Regions from separate parts of the Nocardia bhagyanarayanae genome, predicted to be linked through region 3. Evidence: riboswitches for the same ligand, from Rfam matches in the RefSeq annotation. Region 3 holds a riboswitch; each other region holds the start of a gene.
The links. Region 3 has a riboswitch for cobalamin ahead of FB390_RS12060 (ABC transporter substrate-binding protein). Riboswitches for the same ligand answer to the same signal wherever they lie in the genome.
Positions count from the first base shown of each region.

Region 1 (5,314 bases), 670 kb from region 3:
GCGGCCGCGTACTTCGCCTCGACCTCTTCGAAGCGATCGCCGAGGCCGAGCGCGATGGCCTGCTGGCGCAGGTTCGACAGCTGACCGCCGGGGATCTCGTGCGTGTAGACGCGTCCGGTCGGAGCGGGCAGCCCGGATTCGAAGGGCGCGTATACCTTTCGCAGCGCCTCCCAGTACGGCTCCAGGTCGCACACGTTCTGCAGGTCCAGTCCGGTGTCGTGCTCGCTGTTGGCCGCCGCCGCGACGATCGCCGAGAGCGCGGGCTGACTGGTGGTGCCCGCCATCGCGGCGCTCGCGCCGTCCACCGCGTCCGCGCCCGCCTGCCAGGCCGCCAGGTAGGTGGCCAGCTGACCGCCGGGGGTGTCGTGGGTGTGCACGTGCACCGGCAGATCGAAGTTGCTGCGCAGCGCGGTGACCAGGGTCGCGGCCGCCGGGGCGCGCAGCAGACCCGCCATGTCCTTGATGGCGAGCACGTGCGCGCCCGCGTCCACGATCTGCTCGGCCAGCTTGAGGTAGTAGTCGAGGGTGTAGAGGTTCTCGTTCGGGTTCGACAGGTCGCCGGTGTAGCTCATCGCGACTTCGGCGATGGCGGTACCGGTTTCGCGCACCGCGTCGATGGCCGGACGCATCTGGTCGACGTTGTTGAGCGCGTCGAAGATGCGGAAGATGTCGATGCCGGTGGCCGTCGCCTCGGAGACGAAGGACCTGGTCACCTGCTCCGGGTACGGGGTGTAGCCGACGGTGTTGCGTCCGCGCAGCAGCATCTGCAAGCAGATGTTCGGGATCGCCTCGCGCAGCGCGGCAAGCCGCTCCCACGGGTCCTCGTAGAGGAAGCGCAGCGCCACGTCGTAGGTCGCGCCGCCCCAGCACTCGACGGAGAGCAGCTCGGGGGTCATCCGCGCGACGTGCCCGGCGACCTGCAACAGACCGTTGGACCGCACACGGGTGGCCAGCAGCGACTGGTGCGCGTCACGGAAGGTGGTGTCGGTGACCCCGACCGCCTTCTGCTCGCGCAGCGCCTGCGCGAAACCCTCCGGGCCCAGGCGCAGCAGTCGCTGGCGCGAACCGTCCGGCGGCGGCACGCTCAGATCGATGGCGGGCAGCTTGTCGTGCGGGTACACCGTGGTCGGGCGCTCGCCGTGCGGTTTGTTGACGGTGACGTCGGCCAGGTACTCGAGGATCTTGGTGCCGCGGTCGGCGGACTGGCGCAGCGTCAGCAGCTGCGGGCGCTCGTCGATGAACGAGGTGGTGACCCGGCCCGCCTTGAAGTCGGGATCGTCGAGCACCGCCTGCAGGAACGGGATGTTGGTGGTGACGCCGCGGATGCGGAACTCGGCGAGCGCGCGCCGCGCGCGGGCCGCCGCCGCTGGCAGGTCCCGGCCGCGGCAGGTCAGCTTCACCAGCATGGAGTCGAAGTAGGCGCCGATCTCCGCGCCGAGGTTGGCGCCGCCGTCGAGGCGGATGCCCGCGCCGCCGGGGGTGCGGTAGGCCGTGATGCGACCGGTGTCGGGACGGAATCCGTTGGCCGGGTCCTCGGTGGTGATGCGGCACTGCAGCGCAGCGCCGCGGATGGTGACGGAGTCCTGGCTCAGGCCGAGGTCGGCGAGGGTCTCGCCCGCCGCGATGCGCAGCTGCGACTGCACGAGGTCGACGTCGGTGATCTCCTCGGTCACCGTGTGCTCGACCTGGATGCGCGGGTTCATCTCGATGAAGACGTGGTTGCCGCGCTCGTCGAGCAGGAACTCCACGGTGCCGGCGCAGCTGTAGCCGATCTGGCGGGCGAAGGCCACCGCGTCGGCGCAGATGCGTTCGCGCAGAGCCGGATCCAGATTCGGCGCGGGCGCAAGCTCGATCACCTTCTGGTGGCGGCGCTGCACCGAACAGTCGCGCTCGAACAGGTGCATGACGTTGCCGTGCTGGTCGGCCAGGATCTGCACCTCGATATGGCGCGGGTTCACCACCGCCTGCTCGAGGAACACGGTCGGGTCGCCGAACGCGGACTCGGCCTCGCGCGAGGCGGCTTCGATCGATTCGCGCAGCTGCTCCGGCGCGGCGACCCGGCGCATGCCGCGACCGCCACCGCCCGCGACCGCCTTGACGAAGATCGGGTATTCGAGTTCGTTTGCGGCGGCGAGCAATTCGTCCACGTCCGCCGAGGGCGCGCTGGACTTCAGCACCGGGAGACCCGCCGCCTTCGCGGCCTCGATGGCGCGCGCCTTGTTGCCCGCCAGCTCCAGCACCTCGGCCGAGGGGCCGATGAAGGTGATGCCCTCACGCGCGCAGGCGGCCGCCAGGTCCGGGTTCTCGGAGAGGAATCCGTAGCCCGGGTAGATGGCGTCGGCACCCGCGGTCTTGGCCGCGTCGATGATCGCCTCGATGGAGAGATAGGCGCGAACCGGGTGGCCCTGCTCCCCGATCTGATAGGACTCCGCCGCCTTCAAACGGTGAACCGAGTTGCGGTCCTCGTAGGGAAAGACGGCGACGGTCCCGATGCCGAGTTCGTAGGCGGCGCGGAACGCGCGGATGGCGATCTCGCCACGATTGGCAACCAAGACTTTCGAGAACATTGAACCAAGGTACCTGCCCCCGAATACAGCGACGACAGGGAAGTCCCCTTCGCAGCAATCTTCACAACGAGACCTAGCAGGCTTGCGAAGTTGCGTTCATCCCGGCGTCACATCTCACGATCCGCCGGGCCGGTCTGTGCGGGCCCGGCCGAGGGCGGGCGGGGAATATCCCGTCGTCCGTTTATGCTGGACAACGCAGCTGGTTCTCCAGTGCGCCCGACGAGATGGAGCCCCGACGTCGAGCGCCGGAGTCGAAGTCCGCTCCCGGTTTGCCGGGCGGCGGGCGAGAGGGAACCCGGTGAGAATCCGGGACTGTCCCGCAGCGGTATGCAGGAACGAACACCGTCATCACGCACTGGGTGAAGACCTGGGAAGCGACGGCCAGTAGGTCGGCGGGAGGAATCTCCCCAGCCGGTGCCCGCGAGTCCGAAGACCTGCCAGCCGTGCCGGATACGCCGTATCCGGCGGCCACCGCCTCGTGGATTGGGCGCGCGGACCATCAGTGCCGACTTCCAGGGCTCCGTGTCTCTTCGGTTGCCCGACGACGTCCGCTGGTCGCCGCGTGCTCGCACGGCGATGGCTCACGTCCTGAAAAGCACTGGAGCACACCGTGACTGTTTCCGAACGCACACCATTCACCGCGACGGTTCTCGGGCTACCGCGCGTGGGGCCGCGGCGCGAGCTGAAGCGCGCCACCGAGTCGTATTGGGCCGGACGCATCGACGCCGAGCAGCTGCACGCGATTGCCCGCGACCTGCGGCGAACCCAGCTGACCGAGCTGCGAGCGGCCGGGCTGGACTCGATCCCGGTCGGCACCTTCTCCTACTACGACCAGGTGCTCGACACCGCCGTGCTGCTCGGCGCGCTGCCCGAGCGGGTGGCCGGGATCGCCGATCCGCTCGACCGGTACTTCGCTGCCGCGCGCGGCACCGACACGGTGGAACCGCTGGAGATGACCAAGTGGTTCGACACCAACTACCACTACCTCGTCCCCGAGATCGGTCCGGAGACGACGTTCGCGCTGCACCCGGACAAGCTGCTCGCCGAATTGAGCGAGGCGATCGAGCTCGGCGTGCCCGCACGGCCGGTGGTGATCGGGCCGGTCACCTTCCTGAAGCTGGCCAAGGCCACCGGGGGCGCGGCGCTGGACCGGCTCGGCGAGCTGGTCCCGCTCTACCGCGAACTGCTGCGGCAGCTGGCCGCCGCGGGCGCGGCCTGGGTGCAGATCGATGAGCCGGTGCTGGTCACCGATCTCACCGAGGACGAGATCGAGCTGGTGCGCAGCGCCTACGCCGAGCTGGCCGAGGCGAGCGAGCAGCCCGCGATCCTGGTCGCCACCTACTTCGGCACGCCGGGTGACGCGCTGCCCGCGCTCGCGAGCACCGCCGTCGAGGGCATCGCGCTGGACTTCGCCGCGGCGCCGGACCTGTCCGCGGTGGTCTCGCTGCCGTCGCTGGCGGACAAGCTGCTGGTCGCGGGTGTGGTCGACGGACGGAACGTGTGGCGCACGGACCTGGACCGCGCGCTGACCACCCTCGGGACGCTGCTCGGCAGCGCGTCGTCGGTGGCGGTGTCGAGCTCCTGCTCGCTGTTGCACGTGCCGTACTCGCTGGCTTCCGAGACCGGACTCGATGAGCGGCTGCGTTCCTGGTTGGCCTTCGGCGCCGAGAAGGTGACCGAAGTGCGGCTGCTCGCAACGGCTTTGGCGCAGGGCACCGACGCCATCGCCGAGGAGCTGGCCGCCGCGCGTGCGGCCGCGGAGTCCCGCACCACCGACCCGCGACTGTCCGACGAGCGGGTTCGGGCGCGGCTCGGCTCGCTCGGTCCGGACGCCACCCGGCGCGCGCCCGCCGACGAGCGCCGCGCGCTGCAGGCGCAACGGCTCGAGCTGCCCGCGCTGCCGACCACCACGATCGGCTCCTACCCGCAGACCTCGGCGATCCGGCTGGCCAGGGCGGCGCTGCGCAAGGGTGAGATCGACCAGGCCGAGTACGTGCGCAGGATGCGCGCCGAGATCGCCGACGTCGTCGCTTTGCAGGAGAAGCTGGGCCTGGACGTGCTCGTGCACGGCGAGCCGGAGCGCAACGACATGGTGCAGTACTTCGCCGAGCAGCTCGACGGTTTCGCGGCCACCGAGAACGGCTGGGTGCAGTCCTACGGCACCCGCTGCGTGCGGCCGCCGATCCTGTTCGGCGACGTCACCCGCCGCGCGCCGATGACCGTCGAGTGGATCACCTACGCCCAGTCCCTGACCGACAAGCCGGTCAAGGGCATGCTGACCGGCCCGGTCACCATCCTCGCCTGGTCGTTCGTGCGCGACGACCAGCCGCTCGCCGACTCGGCGCGCCAAGTCGCGCTGGCGATCCGGGACGAGACCGTGGATCTGCAAGCTGCGGGCATCCGCATCATCCAGGTCGACGAACCCGCGCTGCGCGAACTGCTCCCGCTGCGCGCCGCCGACCAGCCCGCCTACCTGGACTGGTCGGTGGGCGCGTTCCGCCTGGCGACCTCCGGCGTCTCCGACGCCACCCAGATCCACACCCACCTGTGCTACTCGGAGTTCGGTGAGGTCATCGACGCGATCGCGGGCCTGGACGCCGACGTGACCTCCATCGAGGCGGCCCGCTCCCGCATGGAGGTGCTCGACGACCTCAACGCCGCGGGCTTCTCCCTCGGCGTCGGTCCGGGCGTCTACGACATCCACTCCCCGCGCGTGCCCAGCGTCGAGGAGATCACCACCGCCCTCC
Region 1 covers NZ_VFPG01000001.1:3,498,000-3,503,313, reverse strand. Annotated here, with positions in the region: gene FB390_RS14780 (pyruvate carboxylase) at 1-2,567, opposite strand, end outside; cobalamin riboswitch at 2,816-3,023, shown strand; gene metE (5-methyltetrahydropteroyltriglutamate--homocysteine S-methyltransferase) at 3,178-5,314, shown strand, end outside.
Region 1: another riboswitch for cobalamin. It lies ahead of metE (5-methyltetrahydropteroyltriglutamate--homocysteine S-methyltransferase); the one in region 3 lies ahead of FB390_RS12060 (ABC transporter substrate-binding protein).

Region 2 (5,314 bases), 1.9 Mb from region 3:
CGGCACTGGCCGACCGCCGAGCCGAACACGACGACGCCTACGCCAAGGCCATCGAAACCGCCCGCTCCCTCGCGGCGCAGTACTGAAATGAACTGGCTCGTATTGGGTCTCGCGGGCCTCGTCGAGATCGTCTGGTCACAGAGCATCAAACCGACCGAGAACTTCACCCGCCCGCTACCCACGCTCGTGTGCTTCGTGCTGGGCAGCCTCGCCGTATACCTGCTGTCCAGGGCCATGCAGACGCTGCCCGTCGGCACCGCCTACGCCGTGTTCACCGGAATCGGCGCGGTGGGCGCGATCGGCCTCGGCATCGTGGTGCACCGGGATCCGTTCAGCGCGGGGCGATTGCTCGCGCTCGCACTGATTCTCGGCGGCATCGTGCTCGCCCGGGTGACCAATCCCGAGTGACGACCGGTCACCTCGGGGCAAATGCTGTGGGGGCTCTGGGCACGCGGGTATGGTCCGGTGATGGTCGACCAGTCAGTTCGTCTCCCGGATCTGTCCGCACGGCCCCACGACCTCACCGTGGAGCGGGTGATGAAAGCACCGCCCAGCTTGCTCTACGCCGCATGGACACAGGGGTTCGACATCTGGTTCGCCGCCCCGGATTCGGTGCGGATGAGGCCCGCGGTGAACGAGCCGTTCTTCTTCGAGACCGAGTTCGAGGGCAAGCGCAATCCGCACTACGGCCGGTTCCTGCGGCTGGAGCCGGAGCGCCTCGTCGAACTCACCTGGGTCACCGGCGAGGGCGGCACCGAGGGCGCCGAGACAGTGGTGAGCGTGCAGTTCGTCAAGCAGCCGCGCGGCATCCGGCTTCGTCTGCGCCACGCGGGGTTCGCGAGCGAGGCGGCCAGAGACCGGCACCGCGCGGCGTGGCCGCAGGTGCTCGAGCAACTCGACGTGAAGCTCGGCGCGGCGGGCTGACGGCTCGCCCGCGGAAGCGGTGCGCACGATTCGGCTGTGCGGGTAGGTTCTAGCCTGCACGAGTTCGGCTCACTTCGTGAAAGGACAATGATGCCAACACGTACCGCGCGCACCGCTTGGACCGGAGGTCTGCAGGACGGCTCCGGACAGGTCGAGCTGACCAGTTCGGGCGTCGGCAAGTACGACGTGTCGTTCCCGAAGCGTTCCGCGGAGGAAGCCGACGGCACCACCAGCCCCGAGGAACTGATCGCGGCCGCGCACTCCTCCTGCTACGCCATGGCGCTCTCGGCGCAGATCGGCAACGCGGGCGCCACCCCCGAGAGCCTGGACGTCACCGCCGACGTCACCCTCGGCCCGGACCCGGCGGGCGGCTTCCGCATCACCGGCATCAAGCTGACCGTCCGCGGCCGGGTCTCCGGCATGGACGCCGACGGCTTCCTCGCCGCCGCCGAGGCGGCCAAGGCGGGCTGCCCGGTCTCCAAGGCGCTGGCCGGTGTCGACACCATCAGCCTGGACGCCGCGCTGGCGTGACCGCTTGATTCTTCGCACCCCTCGCGCCGAGCGGGGAGTGCGGGGAGTCATACGGTCGCGCGGCGGGCGAAGTACGCGCGGGCGTCTGGCGCGTACATGGCGGGGATAGCCACGAGCACGGCGAGCACGTGGGTCGCGCGCAGAACGCCGAGGATGAGCGAGCTCGGGGTGACGGACACCGCCTCGCCCGAGAGCAGCGCCGTCACCGGTTCGGCGAGCAGCGAGGCGAGACCGAGCACACCGATGCCGAGCGCGAGCACGAGCCGCGCGACGCGGTCCCCGCGCGCCATTCGCACTACGACGGCCAATACGGCCAGGTAGATCGCGAAGCGCACGGCCAAGCCGACGGCGAGCCCTGGCAGGTCGGCGTCGGACCGTTCGAGCGTCATCGCCGTGCGCGCCAGCGCCTCGCCGACACCGGCGAGCAACGCGACGACGAAGGCCGTCACCGCGAGCGTCACGGAACGCGGCGAACCGAAAGCCGGAGCGGAACGAGAAGGGGCAGTGCCGGTCATGAGAACGACACTGCCCCTGGTTTTCTCGACGCGGATCACCCCGCGGTAGCGACCTCGCTCCGTACCCGGGTGCTACGTCCCGCGAACTCGGTGAGCGCCGCGAAACCGAGGCCGAGGGCCGCCCACAGCGTGGCGGAGACGGCGAGCGACGCGACACGGAACTGCCACAGCAGGCTCGGCGGGAAGTCGGCGGACACCTCGTCGACGCCGGGCAGCAGGACGTACCCCAGCGTGGTGATCAGCGCGAACGCCGCGACGCCCGCGATCAGCCGAACGGTGTCCAGCTGCCCGCGCAGCAGCTTGTACACGTACACCCCCGCGCCGACGGCCGCGAGACCGAGCAGCACCGAGGCCACCCACAGCAGGGTGCGATCGTTGATGGTCTCCGGATCGCCCACCGCGGGTGGGTTCGCCGGGTACTTGAAGAACGGCACCGCGACGATCGCGGCCCAGCCTGCGACACCGAGCCCGATCGCCAGTTTCGGACCGGACAATGCGGTGTGGCGCCGCGCGAAGTGCGCGACCGAGGCGAAGATGGCGCCGAAGGCCAGACCGCTGAGGCCGAGGGCGAGGAACTGACCGAATTTCTGTCCGGTCCTGCTGACCAGCGCTTCCTCTTCGTCGCCGTGGGAGTGACCTTCGTCGCCGTGGGAGTGGCCCGCGGTGGGTTCTCCCGGCGCGTGGTGCGACCCTTCGGTGGCCGCGTTGGCCTCTTCGATGGCGATCGCCGCGTCGACCTTCGGTTCGCCGACGAAATAGCCCACCGTGGCGGCCAGCAGACCGGCGATCAAACCGGCGAGCAGGCCGCGCAACAGCAGGGTTTTCAATGTTCCGGCCAGGGGAGCCGGAGTCGACGGAGTGGGTGGGTTCAGTGGCACGGAACACCCAGCAGATGCCGTCCGTCATGCATCAGCTCGTGCATGAACATCCCGCTGCGCGAGATGGCGCCCTGATCGAAGCCGACCAGGTACAGCGTGAGCAGTGCGAGAAGAACGACACCTACCGTGACGAGCACGGTCGCCAGGGAATCGGTTGTCCGGCTCGGTGAATGCGCGATGGCCATTCGAGTCCTCCTAGGGATACGTCCCGGCCGGATCTCGTCCGGCAGGGCGCTTTCGCGTCCCGTGAGATAAGTGGTGCGACGGTGCCGGTGTCTGGCTTTCCGGCACCGCGCCGCCCCGGCCGCACGGCCGGAACCGGACCCGATGCATGGAACACAGTGGCGCGACCGCTCCGGAATCACACCGGAATTACCGCATCACCCTCGCTTGGTCACCTCGAACTGTGACACCACGGCGCGCCCGTCGTCAACACGGTCGAAGCCTGTTGACCACGGTGTGGGCGAGTCGTTACCCGCCGGACTCAGGACGCGGGCTTGGCCGCGACGTCCAGCACGACCTCGAATTCGAGCAGCGACGCGCCGGTCGAAACCGGCTTCTTGTCGCCGCTGCCCGCGTGGGCGGCACGGGCCGGACCGTCCCGCCAAGCGGCGAAGGACTCCTCGGAATCCCACTGGGTCACCACGAAGTAGCGGTTCTCGCCCGCGACCGGACGCAGCAGCTGGAAGCCGAGGAAGCCGGGCGAGTTCTCCACCGCGTGCGCGCGGTGCGCGAACCGCTTCTCCAGCTCGGGTCCGGCGCCTTCGGGGACCTCGATCGCGTTGATCTTCACGACAGCCATGGACTCGACAATACGTCGCCCGCGCGCGGGCGAGCGCGCGCCCGGACGAGCCGGGAGGCACAATCGACCCGATGTGGTACGACGAAGGCGGAGCAGGCGTGCCGATCCTGCTGCTGCACGGCTTGATGGGCAGCGCGCGCACCTGGGGCGACCAGCTGGACTGGCTGCGGGCGCACGGGCACGTCTACACCTACGACGCCGCGGGCCACGGCCGCCCGGCGCCGCCCGAATTGACCACCGAGGCCTTCGTCGCGGATCTCGCCGAAGCCACCGCGCACCTCACCGAGCCGATGGTCGTGATCGGCCACTCCATGGGAGCGCTGCACGGCTGGGTCTTCGCCGCGCACTATCCGGAGCGGGTGCGCGCGCTGGTGGTGGAGGACATCGCCCCCGACTTCACCGGACGCACCGCCGCGGACTGGGCCGCCATGATCGAGGCGTGGCCGCAGCCGTTTCCGGACGCCGACTCGGTGCTCGAGTACTTCGGCCCGGTCGCGGGTCGCTACTTTCTGAACTCCTTCGAGCACGGCCCGGACGGCTATCGGCTGCACGGCTCGGTCACGACCTTCCGCGACATCTCCGAGGAGTGGGGCACCCGCCATTTCTGGGAGCAGTGGCGGGCGGTGCGCGTCCCGGTGCTGCTCATCGAGGGCGAGCACACCATCACCCCGGCCGGGCAGATGCGCGAAATGGCCGAGAGCAACGCGAACGCGGAGTACGTGCTGATTCCGGACGCGGGGCATCTGGTGCACGACGATCAGCCCGAGCGCTATCGCGCCGAAGTGGAGCGATTTCTGCACCGGATCCTCGCCTGATACCGCGTCCAGAACGGTCCGCGCGGGTAACCGACCGAAGGCCGCCTTCATCCGGCCAGATCGACTGGACGTGACCTTCATTCGCCCGACCTGCGTGCCCGCTCAACCGACCGCGGGTGACCTTCATCGCGGTGGGTCGGCTGACGGTGATCTTTGGTCGGTCAGCGATCACCCTCGCCGGCGAGGGCGAACAATCCATCGGCCGTCTGCTCGATCAGCCCGTCGACCAGCAGCGAGTCGAGTGCCCTGTCGCGCTGGCCCGGATCGCGGGTCCATGCCAGGTCCAGGCGAACCCGCTCGACCGGCCCGGTCGCGGCGCGCAACACGTCGAGCAGGCGGCCGCGGGCCTGGCGGTCGGTGCCCTCGTACTTCTGCGTGCGGCGCACCACTTCCGACACCGGGCGACCCGCGGTCACCCAGGCGCAGGCGGGCAGTGGACAGCGCGCACAGTCGGGCGTGCGCGCGGTGCAGACCGTCGCGCCGAGTTCCATCAGCGCGGCGGAAAACCTTGCCGCGCGGTCGATTTTCGCGGGCAGCAGCGCCTCGGTCTCGGCGAGATCGCGCGCGGCCGGGTTGCCCGCTTCGGCGCGACCGTGCACGGCGCGCGCGACGACCCGGCGCACGTTGGTGTCCACCACCGGCACGCGCTGGCCGTAGGCGAAGCAGGCGACCGCACGCGCGGTGTAAGCGCCGATGCCGGGCAGCCCGAGCAGCACGTCCACGTCGGCGGGGACCTCGTCGCCGTGTTCCTCGGCGAGCACCCGCGCGCACTCGTGCAGCCGTAGCGCGCGCCGCGGATAGCCGAGCTTGCCCCACGCGCGCAGCACCTCGGCCTGGGAGGACGCGGCC
Region 2 covers NZ_VFPG01000001.1:930,439-935,752, reverse strand. Annotated here, with positions in the region: gene FB390_RS03675 (FMN-dependent NADH-azoreductase) at 1-86, shown strand, start outside; gene FB390_RS03670 (DMT family transporter) at 88-408, shown strand; gene FB390_RS03665 (SRPBCC family protein) at 469-924, shown strand; gene FB390_RS03660 (OsmC family peroxiredoxin) at 1,015-1,455, shown strand; gene FB390_RS03655 (hypothetical protein) at 1,503-1,970, opposite strand; gene FB390_RS03650 (CbtA family protein) at 2,006-2,848, opposite strand; gene FB390_RS03645 (CbtB domain-containing protein) at 2,839-3,033, opposite strand; cobalamin riboswitch at 3,099-3,280, opposite strand; gene mhuD (mycobilin-forming heme oxygenase MhuD) at 3,333-3,650, opposite strand; gene FB390_RS03635 (alpha/beta fold hydrolase) at 3,722-4,465, shown strand; gene FB390_RS03630 (HhH-GPD family protein) at 4,627-5,314, opposite strand, start outside.
Region 2: another riboswitch for cobalamin. It lies ahead of FB390_RS03645 (CbtB domain-containing protein); the one in region 3 lies ahead of FB390_RS12060 (ABC transporter substrate-binding protein).

Region 3 (5,314 bases):
ACTTCGATACCGATCGACCGTAGAAGCCGGGCGAACCGGTGATAGTGGCCGCTGTGCTGGCCGATACCGGGCAGTAGCATCGCCACCGCCTCGGGGTGGTCGACCGTCCAGCGCCGATAGTGCAGCCTGCCGCGCGTGCCGTCGAAGTAGAGCATGCACTGATAGTGCCAAACCTTCTGCACTTCATGGGACTTCACCATTCCGGTGAAAGGGCGGTTACACTGCGCGCGTTCGCGGTGCCCGATCAGGAGGTCCCAGGTGTCCGTCGTCGAATTGCCCGCGCTCTTGCGCCGCGCCGTTCCCGCGCTCGCCGTCGCCTTGGCCTGCGCCGGAGTCGCCGCGCCGGGCGCGACCGCGGAACCCGGCCCCGCTTGCGCGCCCGCCACCTCGGCGACCGCGCTGCCCGCCGCCGTCCCGGTGCTGGACTGGGCGGAGAACCTCGGCTACGACCGGCAGGGCAACCTATGGGTTTCCCGGCTATACCGCAACGAGGTGCAGCGCTACGACGACGCCGGGCGGCTGACCGCCACGGTCCCGGTGGAGTTTCCCGGCGCCGTCCGGCTCGGACCCGACGGGCTGATGTACGTCGTGTACGGCGACGCGCCGACCAGCGTCGTGCGCCCCGGCGGCGTCGTCCGTTTCGATCCGGCCGCCGCCGAACCGCGCCCGGAGATCTTCGCGTCCGGCTTCACCATGCCCAACGGCGCGGCCTTCGACACCGACGGTTCGCTCTACGTCGCCTCCGCGACCGGGGTGATCCGCGTCGGCCGCGACGGCGTCGTCGACGCGGGCTGGACCGAGCGAGCAAAGTTGAACGCCAACGGCATCGCCGTGCACGACGGCACGGTGTACCTGACCTCCAACGGCGGACCGCTCGGGCGGGTCCTGCGTTTCCCGGTCACCGAACCGGACCGCCGCACCGTCCTCACGGATCTGACGTCCGCGCTCCCCGGCGTCCCCGACTTCGCCGACGACCTGCTGGTGGACGAGGCGGGCGCGGTCTACGTGACCACGCTGTCCGGCCAGCTCGTCCGGATCGATCCGAGCGGCCAGTCCTGCCGCGTCCTCTCGGCCGAACCGATGACGTCGGTCGTCGCCGTCCCCGGTCGTCCCGGCGAACTCCTCGCCGGTACCGAGCGCGGCGCGGTCCTGCGCATCCAGCTGGCCCCCTGACGCAACCCCCTCGGCTCGCAGTGAGCCCGCTCGACCACCATTTCTCTCCCGTCGATAGCGAAATTGATTCGATGGGAGTCGAATGGCGGTGCGACACGCCTTCACAACCGCCATTTCTCTCCCGTCGATTCGTCGACGCGTGGCCTATGCGCAACTGTCTGGCGATCAGCGTGCGGCACTGGTTGGGGGCTGTTCAACGGTGGTCTGGGGCGCGGTGATTGGACCTCGGGCCGCGGAAGCTGGGAAGCCGCACGTCGGCGCCCGGCGGTATCGTCCAACGGCGACGCGGGGAACACCGGTGTGAATCCGGGGCTGTCCCGCAACTGTCACCGAGGAGCAATCCGCCGATTCATGGCCACGACCTGCCCGGGTTGGAAGGCCGGCGGTGCGCGTCGATCCGGGAGCCAGGACACCCGCGTCGGATGTATCGGGACGACTCTCCACGAGGATGGCATGGACAACTCGACAGGATCCCGACGGCCGCTTGGCCGCCGGGAGTTATTGCTGCGCGGCGCCGGAGCGGCGGGTCTCGTCGCGCTCGGCGGCATCGGTGTGCTCACCGGTTGCGGGACCGACGGATCGACCGGAGTACCGGAGGGCCCGCCGCGCGCGGGCGGCCGGCTGCGCGCCGCGATCGCCGGACGCGCCGCGAGCGTCGACGTGCTCGACCCGCACCGGGCGGGCAGTTCCGCGGGCGGCGCGGTCGCCAAGAACGTGTGGGACAAGCTGGTCGCCTACAACAACGACCTCACCCTGCGGTACCGGCTCGCGCAGTCGCTGGAGCCCAACGCGGACGGCAGCGAATGGCGGATCACCCTGCGCCCCGGCGTCGTCTTCAGCGACGGCACGCCGCTGACCGCGCGGGATGTGTTGTGGAGCTTCGAGCGCATGCTCGACCCGGCCAAGCAGTCCTCCGGCGACCTCGCGGTGGTCGACATGGCCCGTACCAGGGCCGACGGCGATCTCGGCGTCGTCGTCGCGATGAAGACGCCGATCGCGGACTTCGGCTCGGTGCTCGCGGGGTGGTACTGCTACGTCGTCAAGGACGGCAGCACGGTGTTCGACGAGCGGACCCTCCCGGTCGGCACCGGTCCGTTCGCGCTGCGCTCGTGGTCGCCGGGCGACCGAACGCTGTTGCGGCGCAACGAGAAATACTGGGACGGTCCGGTGCACCTGGACGAGGTCGAGATCATCCAGATCGCCGAGACCGAGGCGCGGATGAACGCCTTCCTCTCCGGCGAAGTGGATCTGGTGCAGGAGATGTCGTATCTACAGGCGCGGTCGCTGGACAGCGATCCGGACGCCTACGTCGTCACGCCACCGGCGGGTCTCATGGGCGCCTTCCAAATGCGCGTGGACGAACCGCCTTTCGACGATGTGCGGGTCCGCCAGGCCATGCGGTTGGCGGTCGATCGGCAGGCCATGGTCGACTCGGTGTACTACGGCTACGGCGAGGTCGGCAACGACATCTACGGCAAGGGCGCGCCCTTCTACAACGACAGCCTGCCGCAGCGGACCTACGACCCCGAGCGGGCCAGGCAACTGCTGAAGGAAGCGGGCAAGGAGAACCTGACCGTCACCTTGCAGACCGCCGACGCGATTCCCGGGATGGTCGAATCGGCAACGCTTTTCGCCGAGCACGCCAAGGCCGCGGGTATCACGATCCGGCTGGAGACGGTCCCCGCCGACACCTACTTCTCCCGGGTTTCGGGCAAGCAGCCGCTGACCCATATCGGCTGGTGGAACTACAGTCTGGACTACTTCTACGGTCAGACCATGACCAGCGCCTCGCCGAGCAACGGCACCGGTTGGCGTCGCCCGGCGTGGGACGCCAAGTTCGCCGCGGCGCGCGCCGAGATGAATCAACAGCGGCGTCGCGAGCTGTATTTCGAACTCCAAGAGGAACTCTGGCAGGAAGGCGGCTACATCCTGCACAGTTTCGCGAAGCGGCCGGACGCCGCGCGCAATCGGGTGCGGGGCGTCCGCGACGGCGTGCCGGGCACCGACGACTGGGCGAACTTCGCCACCACCTGGCTGGCGTCGTAGGCGGCGCTCGTGACCCGTTATCTGCTGCGCCGGATCGGTGGCGGCATCGGGGTGCTGTTCGTCGTCGCGCTGGTGGTGTTCGGACTGTTCGAGGCGCTGGACTCGGACGCGGCCGCCGTCGTGCTCAGTCGCGACGGCGGCGGCGATCCGTCGCCGGAACAACTCGCCGCCGTCCGAGCCGAACTCGGCCTCGATCGTCCGGCTCCGATCCGATTCCTCGACTGGGCTGGCGATTTCGTGCGCGGTGACCTAGGTACCTCGCTGGTTTCGGGGCGTCCGGTCGGCGAGGTCTTGCTGGGTCGGCTCGGCAACAGCGCGGTCCTCGCCGTCGCGACGACGGCGCTGCTGGTGCCGACCATGCTGTGCCTCGGGCTCGCGGCGGGCGCGCGGCCGGGCTCCCGGCTGGACCGTGCCGTCAGCGCCGCGACCCTGGTCGCCGAATCGCTGCCATCGTTCGTGTCCGGCGTGATCCTCGTCGCGACAGTCGCTTTGACGTTTCGGCTGCTGCCGGCGGTCTCGCTGCTGCCGACCGGCGTCAGTGCGTGGCAGCGACCGGAAGTGCTCGTCCTGCCGGTGCTCTGTCTGCTGATCGGTGCGAGTCCGCATCCGGTGCGGGTGATTCGGGCGCAGACCGCCGACGTGATGGCCAGCCCGTACATCGAGACGGCGCGGCTCAACGGGGTCGGCCGGTGGCGGCTGCTCGCCAGGCACGTCGCGCCGAACGCGGTGTCCGCGTCGATCCATCCGCTCGCCGGGTCGATCGTCGGACTGATCGGTGGAATCGCCGTCGTGGAAACGCTTTTCGCCTATCCGGGATTGTCTCAGGAATTGCTGCGCGCCATCTCGGCGCGCGATTTTCCGTTCGTCCAGTCGGCCGCGATGCTGATGGCGGGCGTCGGGTTGGTGGTGTATCTGATCGCCGATCTGCTCACCCTCGCCGTCAGCCCGCGGGCCCGGCACGTGGTGTTGGGCGGGCGGTCGTGATCCCGCGTCGCGCGATCCCGCCCGCGGTGGCGTTGGCCTTGGTCGGCGCGACGGTGGTTCTCGGGCCGCTGCTCGCCCCGCATTCGGCGACCGCGCCGGTGGGTCGTCCGTTCCAAGGCCCGTCCGCGCGGTATCCGTTCGGCACCGATGTGGTCGGTCGCGATGTGCTCTCGCGGCTCCTGCACGGCGGGGTTCCGCTGGTGTCGATCGCGACGCTCGCGCTGGTGACCGCGTACGTCATCGGGCTGGCGCTCGGTCTGCTCGCCGGGTTGCGACGTGGCGCCGATCCGTGGGTGATGCGTCCGGTCGACGCCGTGGTGATCGTGCCGTGGTTCCTGCTGCTCGCGGTCGTCGCGACCGCGATGGGTCCGGGTCCCTGGGCGATCGTGGTGACCACCGCGGCGGCCTCGGCCCCGTGGATCGCGCGGATCGTGCGCACCGCCGTGCTCGACCTGGCTTCGCGGGGGTACGTGGAGGCCGCGCGCGCCAGGGGCGAGCCGTGGTGGCGAATCGCGGTGGTCGAGGTACTGCCGAATCTGCGCTCGGTTGTGCTGGCGGACGCGGGAATTCGCGTCTCGGGAGCCATCGCGATGGTGGCGGTGAGTGGGTTCCTCGGCTTGGGTCTGCGCCCGCCCTCGGCGGATTGGGCGTTGATGATCACGGAGAACCGACCGGGTTTCGCGGTCGCGCCGTGGTCGGTGCTCGCGCCCGCCGGAATGGTGATGGCGTTGGTCGTCTCGGTGAACCTGCTGGTGGATCGATTGCTCGGCGGGGACGAGCGGCGCGTCGAACCGGTCATCGGGGCGCCCGGCGACGGCGTCGCGGTGCGCGGGCTGAGCGTCCGCGACGCACGCGGCCGTGTCGTGCTCGACGATGTGACGCTCGCGGTGGACCGGGGCCGCGGACTCGCGGTCATCGGTCCATCCGGCGCGGGCAAGACGACCTTCGCGCTGGCCGTGCTCGGCGCGCTGCCTGAGGGCATGTCGGCGACGGGCGTCATCACGACACCAGCGGCCACCGGCCGCCGCACCGTCGGTTACGTGCCGCAGGACCCGTCCGCGGGACTCAACCCCGCCCTGCGCATCGGCACCTCGATACGTGAAATCGGCCG
Region 3 covers NZ_VFPG01000001.1:2,827,933-2,833,246, forward strand. Annotated here, with positions in the region: gene FB390_RS12050 (alpha/beta hydrolase) at 1-155, opposite strand, end outside; gene FB390_RS12055 (SMP-30/gluconolactonase/LRE family protein) at 259-1,173, shown strand; cobalamin riboswitch at 1,422-1,607, shown strand; gene FB390_RS12060 (ABC transporter substrate-binding protein) at 1,627-3,219, shown strand; gene FB390_RS12065 (ABC transporter permease) at 3,229-4,203, shown strand; gene FB390_RS12070 (ABC transporter ATP-binding protein/permease) at 4,200-5,314, shown strand, end outside.